DNA from 2 places in the Propionispora vibrioides genome. Region 1 is predicted to be linked to the other one. Evidence: riboswitches for the same ligand, from Rfam matches in the RefSeq annotation. Region 1 holds a riboswitch; the other holds the start of a gene.
The links. Region 1 has a riboswitch for cobalamin ahead of cobI (precorrin-2 C(20)-methyltransferase). Riboswitches for the same ligand answer to the same signal wherever they lie in the genome.
Positions count from the first base shown of each region.

Region 1 (7,218 bases):
TAGCTACCCGGCTGCATAAATGCTCGGCCTCCTCAATATAATGGGTGGTCAGCAGCACGGTAATTCCCTCTTCGTTCATCCGACGGATTAAATCCCATAACCGGCGCCTTACCTGCGGGTCCAGACCTACTGTCGGTTCATCCAAAAACAGTACCTGCGGCCGGTGCAGCAAGGCCCGGGCGATCATCAGACGCCGCTTCATCCCGCCGGAAAATTTACCGACCGGATCCTTGGCCCGATCGTCCAGCTCCACATATTCCAGCAGGCTTGTAATCCTTTGCCGACGTTCAGCCTTGTCCATATGGTGTAATCTGCCGTGCAGTTCAAGATTTTCCTCGGCCGTAAGCTCGTTGTCCAAATTGAAAAACTGTGGTACCACACCGATCAGCGACTTTATTTTTTGTTCATCCTCCGGCAGGGTAAAGCCGGCAATCCGTACGCTTCCGGCGGTAGCCTTGGTCAGCATGGTTAAAATGCGGATGGTCGTCGTCTTTCCCGCACCGTTGGGGCCTAAGAGACCAAAAGTCTCTCCTCTTTGAATGGTAATGGTCAGGCGGTCGATGACCGTCCGGTCGCCGAACCGCTTGACCAGTTCTTTCAGTTCTATCATGTAGTTGTGTCCACCTTACTTTCCCCAGCCTCTTTCTGTTTTGACACGCCCTGCATAACAAATAAGGGGCGCCGCCCGGTGTCCTGCAGAACTTCGGCTTCCACCTGGAACACTTCCCGCAGCACGCCGGCCGTGACCGTTGCTGCCGCCGGCCCGGCGCTCACAATCTGTCCTTCTTGCAGCACAACGGCAAAGTCGGCGTACCGTACAGCCTGGTTGATATCGTGCAGGACCATAACAACCGTCATATCAATATTTTGATTCAAGCCCGCCACCAGTTCCAGCACCTCAATCTGATGGCAAATATCCAGGTAAGTGGTCGGCTCATCCAGGAGCAGCACCTCCGGTCGCTGGGCCAGGGCCATGGCAATCCAGGCGCGCTGGCGCTCACCGCCGGACAAGGTACTAAGCAGCCGGTCGGCAAACATCATCATCCCTGTTTCCGCCAGCGACTGCTCCACAACCGACCTGTCCTCAGCCGAGCCGCCCTGCCACCAGCGCCGATGCGGAAAACGGCCATGCTCCACCAGATCCCGGACAGTAATATCCGGCGGTGACTGGGGTGACTGCGGCAATATGGCCAGACTGCGGGCCAGCTCGCCATGGGACAGGGCGGCAATATCCCTGCCTTTAAAATATATTGCCCCCTGAGTCAGGGGCAGATTCTTGGAAAATGCCTTGAGCAGCGTGCTTTTGCCAGAACCGTTAGGTCCGATGATAGCGGTCACCTTACCGGCCGGCAGCGTGACACTGACCTGTTTTAATATATCTTTCGCACCAAGCCGCACTGTGACGGCATCGGCGGCCAATATGCCCATCTACATTTCCCTCCTTAACAGGTAAAGAAAAAAGGGAGCGCCGGCGAAAGCCATGATAATGCCCACCGGAAGTTCAACCGGCGCCAGCATGATCCGGGCCAGGGTATCGCTCAGCATAACCACCCCCATACCCAATAAAGCCGATGCGGGCAGTAAAAAGCGGTAATCCGAGCCGATCAGCAGCCTGGCCGCATGCGGTACGATGAGGCCGACAAAGCCGAGCAAGCCGGCCACACTGACGGCGCTGGCAGCCAGCAGAGCGGCTACCGCCGTCATGACAGTGCGGGTCATTTCCACATCCAGCCCCAAACCACGGGCCGTATCGTCGCCCAACTGCAGCAGATTCAGCCGTGCAGCCCCCAGATAGGCCAACAAACCGCCTAACACCGTATAAGGCCAGATAACGGCCACATGGGGCCAACTGCGGGCTGATAAGCCGCCTACCATCCACATAAGCGCCCCATGTACCCGGTCACTGTAGAAAATCATCAAGGCGGAAATACCGGACCCTAAAAAGGCGGATACCGCCACCCCGGCTAAAATCATCCGCACCGGCCGGATACCGCCCTTCCAGGCCAGACTGTAGATGGCGGCGGCAGCCAGCATGGCCCCGATAAAGGCGCCCGGCGTAATCAGCGCTTCCAGTTCGGGATAGAGAATCATCACGGCCACTCCGGCCAGCCCGGCACCGGCGGAAATCCCGATAATATGAGGATCAGCCAGCGGATTGCGCATGACGGCCTGCAAAATTGCCCCTGCCACCGCCAGATTGCAACCTACCAAAGCTCCCACAATGGTGCGGGGCAGCCGGATATTCCAAATAACCTGACTGTAAGCGTCCGTGCCCTGATTGACAAGCGTACGCCATACCTCCGCCGGGCTGATGTATACGGCCCCCTTCACAATGCTGAGCAAAGCCCCGCCAAGGGCAATAACGACCAACAAGCCAAGCAGAAAAAAACGCTTGGCTTGCCTGGACCTGTTAAATCGCTCGTCTTTATCTAGAGAAATGGCTTCTCTACTGCCCATTCTGTACCGCCCCTGGATAAGCAAGTTTTGCCATATACTCAATGGCTTCCGGATATTTAAGGCCCGGATGCAACAGGAATAGTTCCTGGGGTAAATAATACACTTTATGTTGTTTAACCGCTGTCAGGCCTGCCCAAGCCGGATTGCTCTCTACATCGGCGCGCATTCTTTTTTCAATTTCTGCCGTTTGACCCATGGTGGTCACCATGATCATATCAGGATTGGCTTCCACCAACTTTTCCAGACTAAACGGAGCAGAATCGGGGTCGGCTCCCGCCATCGTTCCGGCTGCAATATTGGTTAGTTTGAGTTCCTTAGCCACGTTACCGGCAATACTATTTTCCAGTTCCACCGTAACCGATTTGGCGGTGGTATGCAAAATAGCCACCTTAACCGGCTGCTTGGGCAGGCTGCTCAGCAGCTTTTGTACCCGCCCATCCATTTGAGCGGCCACTTCTTCGCCCTTTTGCGGCGTTCCGGCAATAGCGCCGAATAATTTCAGCTTGTCCAGAATATCCTGATAGGTTTTCAATCTTACCATGATATAAGGAATATGATTGCTTTCCAACAGGGGAATAAGTTTTTCGTGAATGCCCTGATAAGCAATGACCAAATCGGGCTGCAAAGCCGCAACCTGTTCCATGTTGATATTATAGACATAACCTACTTCGGTTACCTGCTGGGCAGCGGCCGGAATGTCCCCATTCTTGGAACTGGGCCGTCCCACAGCCTTGCCGCCTACGGCATACAATACATCAAGAAAAGAAGGTGACAGCACCACAATTTTTTCCGGTTTATGCTCCAGCACTACGTCCCGGCCGCTATCGTCCTTGATGGTCAGAAAAGCTTTACCGCCGGAACTGTCCTGACTAGCCGCCGGCGCTTTGCCACAGCCGGCCAGCATTACTGCCAACAGAATAAATACTATAAACATCCGCCAAACAGACATTCTCGTTTTCAATGTAAACACCTCTCTTATTGTTGGGGCCGCTTACCCCCGGCGCGACAGGATGGTGGACAGATAGTTTATCTTTCTGCCCTTCAGGCTGTCCAGATCACAAACAACCTCTTCCTCCGGCAAACCACAGCGGCTGATCATCACCGCCTGGCCGGATAAATTATATTTGTGCAGTTTATCAACTATGTCGTTTACATTCTTATATACTTTCATAAGCACCACATTATCCGTTATGGACAAAGCCTTGTCCACCTTCTCCGGCGAAGCCGTTGCCGGAATAATGCTTAAGATATCATTGCCTTCCACCAGCGGATAACCCAGTTTGCTACCGATAGCGCAAAAGGCCGGCACGCCGGGTATAGTCTCAATCGGATAGCCACAATTCTCCAGCAAGCGGAACACATAAATATAAGTACTATAAAACATCGGATCACCCAAGGTAAGAAAAATCACTTTTTTTCCGGCTTTCAACAAATCGACAATCACATTTTTGTTGTACTCCCACGCTTCAGACAGGGTATCACTGTCCGATACCATCGGAAATACCAGTTTTACAATTTGCACATTCTCTTTTACATACGGGGCGGCGATGGAAAGGGCCACACTGTCCTCTTTTTTTTCCGTCTTCGGCGCAATAATGACATCTGCCTCCCGGATGACAGAAACTGCCTTTAAAGTTAGTAGTTCAGGATCTCCCGGGCCCACGCCAATACCATAAAATATACCTGCCATGCCTATCTCCTGCTTTCTTTGTTAAAAAATAAAAACCGGCCTAAAATCAGCCGGGAACACGCACATCTCGTGTATAATCCCCTTCCCCATCGCTCGTAGGTAAAAACGGTGACTGTCAAACAGGCAGTTCTCCTGGCTCTGGTTCATCGCTCCCTCAAACCTTCCCAGAACTCTCGTTCCAGTGGCATATTTTGAGGTTGCTCCCCATTACAGTGGCGGGACCGCGCCGGAATAAAACCGGACTTCCCTATTAAGCCGCACGGGCACCTGTTTCATCGGTATGTAGTTGCAAGCAACTTTATAGTAACATATTTCTTGGGAATAGGTCAATCGAACCGGCTAAAACTCCACCCCTTTTTGCGCCCTGATGCCCGCCTTGTAAGGATGCTTAATTTCTTTCATTTCGGTAACCAAATCGGCTGTTTCGATAATTTTCGGCCGGGCATTGCGTCCAGTCAGTACTACGTGCACCATGTCCGGTTTATGAGAAATCAGTTGCAGAGCTTCTTCTTCGCTGATCAGCTCCATACCGATGGCATAGTTAATCTCGTCCAAGATCACCATATCCCATCGACCGGAAGCCAATTCCTCGCCTGCCGCCTGCAAAGCTTCAGCCGCCGCCAGCTTATGTTCTTCCAGCATGCTTTCCGACGCGCCCCGGACAAAGCCCTCGCCCATTTGCCGAATTACCAGATTAGGACCCAGCTTTTCCGCCGCCTTTAGTTCGCCATACTCCCAGCCGCCCTTAATGAACTGCAGGATGAGTACCCGCATTCCCTGTCCCCAGGCCCGCAGCGCCATCCCTAAGGCGGCTGTCGTCTTGCCCTTGCCATTCCCTGTATGCACAATAACCAAACCCTTGTTGTTCATATTCATACTGTTACCTCAACTTGTTTTCAGCACTTACTTTTTCATTATAGCACAGAATATAACTGAATCCGGGTGTAACTTTATTTGCGCAAATTAAATATGACGTCCCGCGTTGAGTAACTCACAAACGCCTGTCCGGTGCTGCGATACTTGGCTGGAGTAAAGCGCCATCTTTTCACCCCGGCCACTGCCGCCGCATCTAAATCGGTGTAGCCGCTGGAAACCGCCACTTCTACCGTTCCCGGCAAACCATCGGTTAAAATTTGAATCCGTACCTTCACTGTGCCTTGCCGTCCTTCCTCGCGAGCTGCCATTGGATAGGGCGGCTCGGGTGAAAAAATGATGCTGGGTGGAATAATCCCTCCCGGCGGGGCAGAACCGGAGCCCTGACCTGCACCGCTGCTGCTGCCTGCACCGCTGCCCGATCCACTGCCCTGGCCGGCCCCTGTGCCAGTTCCGCTATCGCCACCAGTTCCACTGCCACTGGTATAACCGGTGGAATCCCCCTGGCTGCCGCTCACTCCGTCCGTCGGACGAACCTCTCTCGTCACTCTTCGCGGTGATGGGTTAGATAAATCGGCTTGATAGGCTTCGCTGACACGGCCTTCGTCCGGCGAAAACTCATCGCTATCGGCCATTTGCTCCAGAGACCCCAGAGCCATACCTCCGCCACCGCCGCCTTCCTCAGCCAGTTCCAATTCCAGATAAGGCTCCGGTTCAGCTTCCTTTGCCTGCGTCAGAGGAAACAGCCAGCTAAACACAGCAAACACCAGGCCATGGAACAGCAAAGACGCAAGCGCTGCCTTCCGGCCCCGGGTTAATGTAAGCACTGGCCTCATCCCCCTGCTCCGGCTTTTTCCACAGCCACCACCACTCGCTGCGCCCCGGCACTTTTCAGCATATCCAAAACAGCGACCACTTGGCCATAGGGTAGATTTCGGTCAGCCTGCAATAAAATAACCATATTGCCCTGCCGGCGAACGATTTCCTGTTTTGTCCGCCGCTGCAGCAATTCCATCGGGATCACCTCTTCACCAAACTGAATCTGTCCATTTTCAGTTACGGTTACAATCACCTTCTCGCCGGTATCAGCCGCGGCCGTTGCCGCCTGCGGCAAAGCGACAGGCAAACTGCGCCGTTCGACCATATATAAGGTGCTCATCATAAAAAACACCAAAAGAAAAAAGATAATATCGATCATAGGGATAATCATCAACTTGGGCTGGCTTTCGTTGCGAAGATTACGAAGCTTCATAATCCCGGTTCCTTTCCAGCACCAGCAGACAAACCTCTTCCATGGCCGTCGCGATCCCATCCAGGCGGTGGTTAAAATAACTATAAGCCAGCATCGCCACAGTAGCTACACAAAGCCCGGTAGCCGTGGCAACCAGGGCCTCGCCTACCCCGCCGGTAATGGCCAGCGGCTGCCCGGCCTTAATGTTAAGAACGCTAAACGAACCGATCATGCCGATTACTGTCCCCAGCAAGCCCAATAGTGGCGCGATCGTCACAATGGTATCCAAATGGCGCAAATGCTTGCGCAGTTGATTGGCCAGCAAGGAAGCCTCTCCTTCCAAAACGCTTTCCAAATGCCGGCTTTTACCTTGCTCGCACTGTAATCCTTTTTCGGCCAGCCGGGCTACAAAGCCGCCATTTTCCCGGCATAAACGGAGGGCATCACTCACATCGCCCGTTTGCAGCACTCTTTGAAAGTCCCGGGTAAACCGTTCCGGCTTATTCGCTACCGCCCGGTAGAACAAAAATCGCTCCACAGCGATTCCGATAACAGTCAAAGAGCACAATAACAGCAAATACATAACCGGTCCGCCTTTCTGAAATAGCAGCAGACTCTCTCTGATAGATTCCATGACACCCTCTCCCTTCTTCATTCACTACATAACATATTGTTTTTTCTTACTGGTCGAAGAACGGCCGCCGCAGTTGTCCATATATTGCTGCCAAAGATTCTTTACCCAATAAGCGGCTCCCCTTAGTCCCATAAAAGGCTGCCGGAGTGCTTCTTCCTCAAGTACCGGCCGGGCAATCGTTTGGCAGCAGGCCGGGCTGACGCCGCGCTGCTGCGCCAAAGCGCCTTCATAGCCACTGGCCAGCAACAAACCATTTTCCAGTCTATCCAGGTGACCACCCAGCCAGGCTTCGGAAAAAGCCAGCGAAGGTTCCTCAGCGGTTTTCCAGACATT
Region 1 covers NZ_FODY01000020.1:61,955-69,172, reverse strand. Annotated here, with positions in the region: gene BMW43_RS14900 (ABC transporter ATP-binding protein) at 1-610, opposite strand, end outside; gene BMW43_RS14895 (ABC transporter ATP-binding protein) at 607-1,428, opposite strand; gene BMW43_RS14890 (FecCD family ABC transporter permease) at 1,429-2,457, opposite strand; gene BMW43_RS14885 (ABC transporter substrate-binding protein) at 2,447-3,418, opposite strand; gene cobI (precorrin-2 C(20)-methyltransferase) at 3,449-4,147, opposite strand; cobalamin riboswitch at 4,253-4,433, opposite strand; gene cobO (cob(I)yrinic acid a,c-diamide adenosyltransferase) at 4,487-5,017, opposite strand; gene BMW43_RS14870 (energy transducer TonB) at 5,098-5,847, opposite strand; gene BMW43_RS14865 (ExbD/TolR family protein) at 5,853-6,272, opposite strand; gene BMW43_RS14860 (MotA/TolQ/ExbB proton channel family protein) at 6,259-6,885, opposite strand; gene BMW43_RS14855 (nitrogenase component 1) at 6,910-7,218, opposite strand, start outside.

Region 2 (7,218 bases), on a different contig from region 1:
CTGACTGCCCAACAGCAGGGCCAGCGCATTAAAGGGGGCATAACGGACAACGGCAACGGTCGTTTCCATTTCGTCGAAACCGCGCAGGGACGCTTCGGCGCCATCGGCCGCAATCAGTACGGGATTGTCTTTCACGTTCGTAATATGGCATTGGTTTGAAGGCGTTTTGCGGGCGCGCATCTTTTGCAAAGCCATCATCATTTCCACTACGTTCATCTGATTAAATACGTCGACCAGTTTGGCCGCCGTAAGACCGCGAACGATTTTGACGATTTCCTGGCGGGGCACGTGAATATCAACAAGCATTTTGGCGATTTCCGTGCTGTCCATGGCCATCGCCTGTTCGGCGATCGAAGCGTCGATCGCATAGTCGGCGATAAACTGATCAATAAAATCGAACTTGTCGCGGAGAATACCATCCATTTCTACGATTTTACCGTTTTGCACCTTAATGCTCGGCGTCGGATCATTCGGACTGCCCATGGCAATCAACCCGACCTCCGGCCAATCTACTACGAACCCATCCTGATTGACGGGACGGGCTTCCAACGCTTGCACGCGTTTTGATCTCTTCATGCTAAATCCCCTCCTCGTCAGTTAGATATAAGGCGTTGTCGAAGACGGAGCCGGTCCGCCCATCGCTTCGAGCAGCTTTCTGCCCGCCTCTTTTGCGGCCAGAACAGACTGCCGGACAGCACCGGAATCACCGCTGATCATGATAATCACTTCGTTGGAAAAGCTGGTGCCCTGAGCGGGACTGGAATAACCGATCAATTCAACATTGGCCGTTTTTACCGCCACATCGGACATGAGCACACCGATAGCGGCAGGCGCGCCGACAATCAGACCGAAGGCTTTGCCGAGCGGCGCGTTAAAAGCTTTATTGATTGCATAGCTGGCCCGGGCCGTATATTGCAGTTCAATATGGCCGGCGTCATTGCCGTATACATCACCGAACGTGCGGTTCAGTTCCTTCAAGGCCACTTCCACAGCCCGTCTTGCGTCGGAAACCTCTTCGGCCCCAAAAATAATCAAGCTGCCATGGCCGGCGCCGCCTTTCGTATCACGGGCCAACTCGATGGCTACGATTTCCGTATTGGTCGCTTTGACCGCTTCATCGGCAGCCATAATGTGAGGGCCGGCACCGGTACGGGCGCCTAAAATACCGATAGAGCGGTACTTGGGGTCAATCTTCATCATTTCATGCAGCGAAGGGTCTACATTGGCAATCACAAGGCCAATCGTATCGCCGATGGCCGTTCCGACAAATTCGGTCATGCCCGGATTTGCCGGACAAGCCGCGGCTTGAGCTTTACTGGCCGGCGCCTGCTCTTCCATCCTTTTCTTAATTTCATCCATTACCTTGTCAATCAATTGTTCTTGCATTTATCTGGTCACCTCCATAATATTTCCCTGGCTTACACCTTCGGTAAAATTTTTTCCACATCAGTATGAGGACGAGGAATTACATGAACGGAAACGACCTCCCCTACCTTACGGGCTGCCGCTGCGCCTGCATCGGCAGCCGATTTGACGGCTCCCACATCACCCCGCACCATAACGGTTACAAGACCGGAACCGATCCTTTCGTAGCCGACGAGGATGACGTTGGCCGATTTGACCATGGCATCAGCCGCTTCAATCGCGCCAACCAGGCCTTTCGTTTCCACCATTCCTAAAGCTTCACTCATTGTCGCACCTCCTTTCGAGGAATTTCAGCAATGTTTCTATTCCTTCTCCTGTAAAAGCAGACACAGCAAAAATAGGACCGCTGACCCCGCTTTCCAAAAGACGAACACGAGCTTGTTCCGGTCTGGCCTCAGGCGAATCGATTTTCGTAATGATCCCGATGGATTGCCTGGCAAACATGGTCGCAAAACCGGGCGGCAGTACCGGACCGGTACGAATGCCATCCTGCACAACCGCAATGAGCGACGCCTGGGACGCGGTTACCATGAGCGCCGAGTAAAGCCGCGGCATCTGGGCATATTCGCCCGGTGTATCAATCGTACCGTCATGAAACATGATGGCCTGCGTCTTTGCCACCTGTTGCTCTTTTTTTTCCAATGCATGAATCAGCGATGTCTTCCCTGCACCGACAGCGCCGACAAACATAACCTGCCGCATCGGCTAGGAGCGCGTAACCTTCGGCCCGGAAAAGCCCAGTCCGTCACCAAGCAGATGAACGACCTGGTTAAGCGCCGCCTCCACCGCCGAAATATTGCCGGTAATAACCACAGAACCCGTAAAACGGTCCATAAAACCGATGGTCACAGCGGCGGTCTTCGTTGCCGCATCGGCGGCGATAATGGCTGCTTCACAGGGAGTGATCGTTAAAATTCCGATCGCCGAAACAGCAGTGAGACCGAGTTTTTCGCATAAATCCTTTTTGGGATTGGCAATCAAATGAGCAAGAGTCACCTGCTTGCCCGGCACATACTCTTGAACCATGCGCGGTTTGTCTAAGGCCATAGCATCCTCCACGTTGTGCTAAATCATCGTTGTCTTTACACATATTTGATTTTTCTGTCTTTCTACCTTGCTTAAATTTTGCCAAGCGACCGTACATAATTGCTGCTTTCAAAAAAGCTTTTTTCCCCCTTCCTCCCCAGGGAAAAAGCAATAGGATTATTTTGTTGTATTACCCTATTTCTTTTACAAAAAAAGAGAAAGCGCCCTTCTTTACTAAGAAGGGTACTTTCTCTTCCTAATTTAAAAACGCAAAAGGATTTTACCGCAAGGAGGGACAGACCACTCGCTATGACCGGTTTCCTACATGGCCAGTTCCTTCTTGCCCGCCTCGGCCAAAAAATCGGAAATCCTCGCCACATGCTGCATGGCATAAAGCATGGTTTTCAGCATAGACACCATCAGCACTGCGCCGGTACCTTCCCCGAGGCCCATGCCGGCGTGAATGATCACATCTTCAGCCATAATGTTGCCCAACAGGAGACAGTAGGCCATACCGGGTTCCTTGGACATATGGGACGGCAGCGCGTAACGGTCCAGTTTGCTGTCGATGCGGACGGCACAGGCGTAAGCCACAGCCGTAATAAATCCGTCCAGCACAAAAGGAATCTTTAGTTTGCCGCATTCGACCATACTGGCACACATGGCCACAATATCAAAACCGCCCACACAGCGCAAAATATCTTCTACGTCGTGAAGCTTGACCATGTGCTTTTCGACGCCCTTCTCTACAATAAGCCGCTTGCGCCGCAGTGCTTCGGGCGATTTGAGTCCGGCGCCGTGGCCGACGACAAATTCAGGCGGCATCCCGGTCAGTGCATGGAGCACCGCCGACGAAGTCGTTGTATTGCCAATGCCCATTTCGCCAAAGGACAAAAGATTTGCTTGTTTTTCCCTTACGGCTTGTTGCACCCGTTCCACGCCAACCTGCCAGGCTTGTTGAAACTCCTCGCGGCTCATCGCTTCTTCTTTCATAAAGTTTTTTGTCCCGAAGGCAACTTTTTTGTTGATGCCTGCTTCGCGCTTATCGCGAATGCCTATGTCGATCACTTCATAGGGAATCTGATTGATTTGACAAAAGCAACTGACTGTTGCCAGACCGGCCGCCATATTGCGCGCCTGCAAATAGGTAAATTCAACCGGGTCCGGCGCGACAGCCTCTTCGACGACACCATTATCGGCCGCATAAATGATGTGATAGGGGCGAATTTTCTTATCAAGTCTGCCCCAGGCCAAAAGCACCTTTTTCAGATGTTTTTCCAAAAGGCCCAGGCTATGGAGCGGCTTGGCCGCACCGTCAATCAGTTCATCAACCACTTTTTCAAAATCCATCGTCTTTCCCTCCTATGGTGAATTATTGTCCGTAATCATCCCGACCGACAAAAAGCACCTGCCTAAAAGGCAGGTGCTTTGACTTCCAGCTCCTATCCTTCCGGCATTTTCTCTGACGCGGAGAAAAATGACAGCCATAACAGGCAGGTCTCCTGGCTAGCGGATCAAAAAACGTTCAGCGCCTTCCCGGCTTTCCGGTGGCATGTGCTGAAAATTCTCCCCGATTACAGTGGCGCGACCGCGTCGTTTCAGGACTATGTCCTGTCCGAGCTTCCCTATTCTCCTCTTATTGTTAGGCTAAGAGGCACCTGGTTGGTGGCATCTCTATGAAATTATACCTAGCACTTCGCTAGGAAAAGACCTTCTCCTATCCATTTTCCCGAGTCAGCAAAAAAGTCGGCAAGGCTGTAAAAAAAGTCCTATCTTTTCCTCAAAAGCAGCGCTTGTTACGAAAACAAAAACAGAAAGAGCGCGGCTGCGGCCAACTCCGTAACAATGTTGACAGCGCCGTATACATCACCGGTGACACCGCCCAGTTTGCCGCTCACATAAGCAGCAAACAAAAGACCGCAGCCAACGGCGCTGCTGCCGGCTATGGCAGCTTTCAGACCCAGAAAGGCGAACATGGCTGCCGCAAACAAAAGCGCCACATAAAGATTGCCTGTCTCCCGGTGAGAAGGAAAGACATGGCCCAGGCCGCTCGGCCTGGCATAAGGAAAGAAGGTAATGGTCATGACCACAGCGAGCCTGCCGGCTACAGGCATCAGGATCACCACCCCGGGCAGCAGTTGCGGCTCCAGATCAGTAAGAATGGTGAACCGGGCTAACAGCGCCAGAGCCAAGGCCATAGCACCAAAGGCGCCGACACGGCTGTCTTTCATGATTTCGAGCATGCGCTCCCGGTCCCGGCCGGAAAATACACCGTCAAAGGTATCCATAAAACCGTCCCAGTGAAGCGCCCCGGTAAGGACCACTTCCCCGATGATCAAAGCGGCTACCAGCGTATTCTGCGGTCCCAAACCGCCGAAATACTGTCTGGCCCCCCACAGAAATGCCGCTAACAGCAGACCAAGCATCGCTCCGATGAGCGGAAAGAATTTGACGCTTCGTCCAAAACTCTCCAACGAACTGTCATGGTGCTTACAGATTTCTATCCGCGTTAAGAACTGAAAACCGGTAATAAAATCGTCCAGCCATTGTTTTGGTTTCATGGATAGATCCCTCACAAAGTTTAAGGATAAGAAGATGGAAAATTCGGCACTCAGTTCAATGGCCATTTAAACATGTTAGTCTTATTATATAATGAAATGAATATCCATCTAAGCCAGATAATTGCTTCATTATGATAATAAATTGCTCTTCTTCCCCCTAATGGGTTAGAAGCCTTTTTGCACTACAGACAGACCTTTCATTAATAATTTTTCCCATTATAGACTTATCTTGCCGACTTGCCCCAAAAGGCCCCTCCGGCTCTTGTAAGCGCCAAAATGAAATGATACGATGAAACAGACGAATCAATGACAGGGAGCTGACAAAGAGTGGACAATCAGATCCATGAATATTTTATGGCGCCAATCAGCCTGATCGGTGCCGGTAGTCTGGAAAAACTTGCCGAATATTTGAAACCGATGAAGCTGCGTAAGGCACTCATTGTAACCGATGCCTTTCTGGCGCAAAGCAAGCTTATGGCGCGCGTAACCGGCGTCTTGGTAAGCACTGGACTGCTTTATGTCATGTATGACGGCGTTCATCCCAATCCGACCGTCACCAATGCCCAGGAAGCCTTGAAGCTTTTTGCCGACAACGGCTGTGATTTCCTTATGTCCTTTGGCGGCGGCTCACCGCACGACTGTGCCAAGGCTGTCGCTTTTCTGGCCACTAACGGTGGACGGATCAATGACTATGAGGGCCTGAACAAGCTGAAAAAACCTTCGGCCCTGCTCTTTACAATCAATACGACGGCAGGTACGGGCAGTGAACTGACCCGTTTCTGCGTCATCACGGACGAAGAGCGGCACGTGAAGATGACCATTTCCGACTGGCGCATCACGCCGCGTATCGCCGTCAACGATTCGACCTTAATGATCGATATGCCGCCCTCCTTAACCGCGGCGACCGGCATGGACGCCTTAACCCATGCCATTGAGGCGTATATCTCCACCAATGCCACGCCGGTAACGGACTGCAAGGCCCTGAAAGCAATCGAGCTGGTGGCCAATTACCTGCCTACGGCCGTCCATAACGGCAAGGACCTGGAAGCCCGTGAAATGATGATCAATGCGGCCTACCTGGCCGGCATCGCCTTTAATAATGCAAGCGTCGGTTATGTGCATTCAGCAGCCCATCAACTCGGCGGCTTCTACAATTTGCCCCATGGCCTGTGCAACGCCATCATGCTGCCTGTCGTGGCGGAGTACAATTCCGCTGTAACCTTGGAAAAATTCCGTGATATCAGTGAAGCCTTCGGCATCGATACGCGAAATATGTCGCTGGAACAAAGCGCCCAGGCGGCAATCATCGCCATCCGCACCTTATCAAAGGCGGTGGGCATTCCGCCGGGGCTTCGGGAAATCAAAGCCTTCAACGAAAACGATATCCCCCTCCTTGCCGCCAATGCCCTGAAGGACATGTGCAGCCTGACTAACCCCCGCCAGGCTACACAACAAGAGATGGAAAACCTCTTCCGGGCGGCCATCTGATATAACTGCCGTAAAGGAAAAAGACGAAAGATCTTCCGGATCTTTCGTCTTTTTCCTTTACATTTTCCTATTTTCATTACTTATACTTAGGCAAACATGGCAATGCCCAGCGGCGTCACCAGCAATGGATGAGGCGGCACATGGACAGTACGTCCAAAAGCCTTGCTGAACTCTTCGCCGAAGTTGGTCAGATACGCCGTGCCGCCGACCACATAAACGGGATAGTCGTCATATTCCCCGTGACCGGCCAGCATGTTTCTCACGATGGTTGCCATTTTCTCAATAACAGGCAGGATAACCGGTAAAAGCTGCTTGTGCCGTGACGAATCGCGCTTCATTTTTTCCGCTTCGTCCGTACTGATATGAAAGGCGCCTGCCAGTACCAAAGTAATATGGGTACCGCCTGTCGCCTCATCTTCCGATAAAACAATCTCGCCGTTTTTCAATACCGCAACACCTGTCGTACCGCCGCCGATATCGATAACAATGCCGTCTTTAATGCCCAGTGCCCTTGCGGCCGCCACCGGTTCGTCGACCTGGCAGACCGGATCGAGACCGGCGCCGGCAATGACATGGCCGCAGGCAGCAGCATTTCGCCCGACCGTCCCGGGCGGAATCGCCGTAGCTCCCTTATCAAGAGTCACGCCGAGAATACCTTCCACTTCTTTTTTTAATCGCTCCACAATCTCTGTGGCACCACGAAAATCAACAACAAGAC
Region 2 covers NZ_FODY01000014.1:88,050-95,267, reverse strand. Annotated here, with positions in the region: gene BMW43_RS12225 (propanediol/glycerol family dehydratase large subunit) at 1-576, opposite strand, end outside; gene pduB (propanediol utilization microcompartment protein PduB) at 598-1,386, opposite strand; gene pduA (propanediol utilization microcompartment protein PduA) at 1,419-1,691, opposite strand; gene BMW43_RS12210 (EutP/PduV family microcompartment system protein) at 1,684-2,127, opposite strand; gene eutS (ethanolamine utilization microcompartment protein EutS) at 2,131-2,472, opposite strand; gene BMW43_RS12200 (nicotinate-nucleotide--dimethylbenzimidazole phosphoribosyltransferase) at 2,773-3,801, opposite strand; cobalamin riboswitch at 3,927-4,128, opposite strand; gene cobS (adenosylcobinamide-GDP ribazoletransferase) at 4,248-5,012, opposite strand; gene BMW43_RS12190 (iron-containing alcohol dehydrogenase) at 5,340-6,500, shown strand; gene eutJ (ethanolamine utilization protein EutJ) at 6,587-7,218, opposite strand, start outside.
Region 2: another riboswitch for cobalamin. It lies ahead of BMW43_RS12200 (nicotinate-nucleotide--dimethylbenzimidazole phosphoribosyltransferase); the one in region 1 lies ahead of cobI (precorrin-2 C(20)-methyltransferase).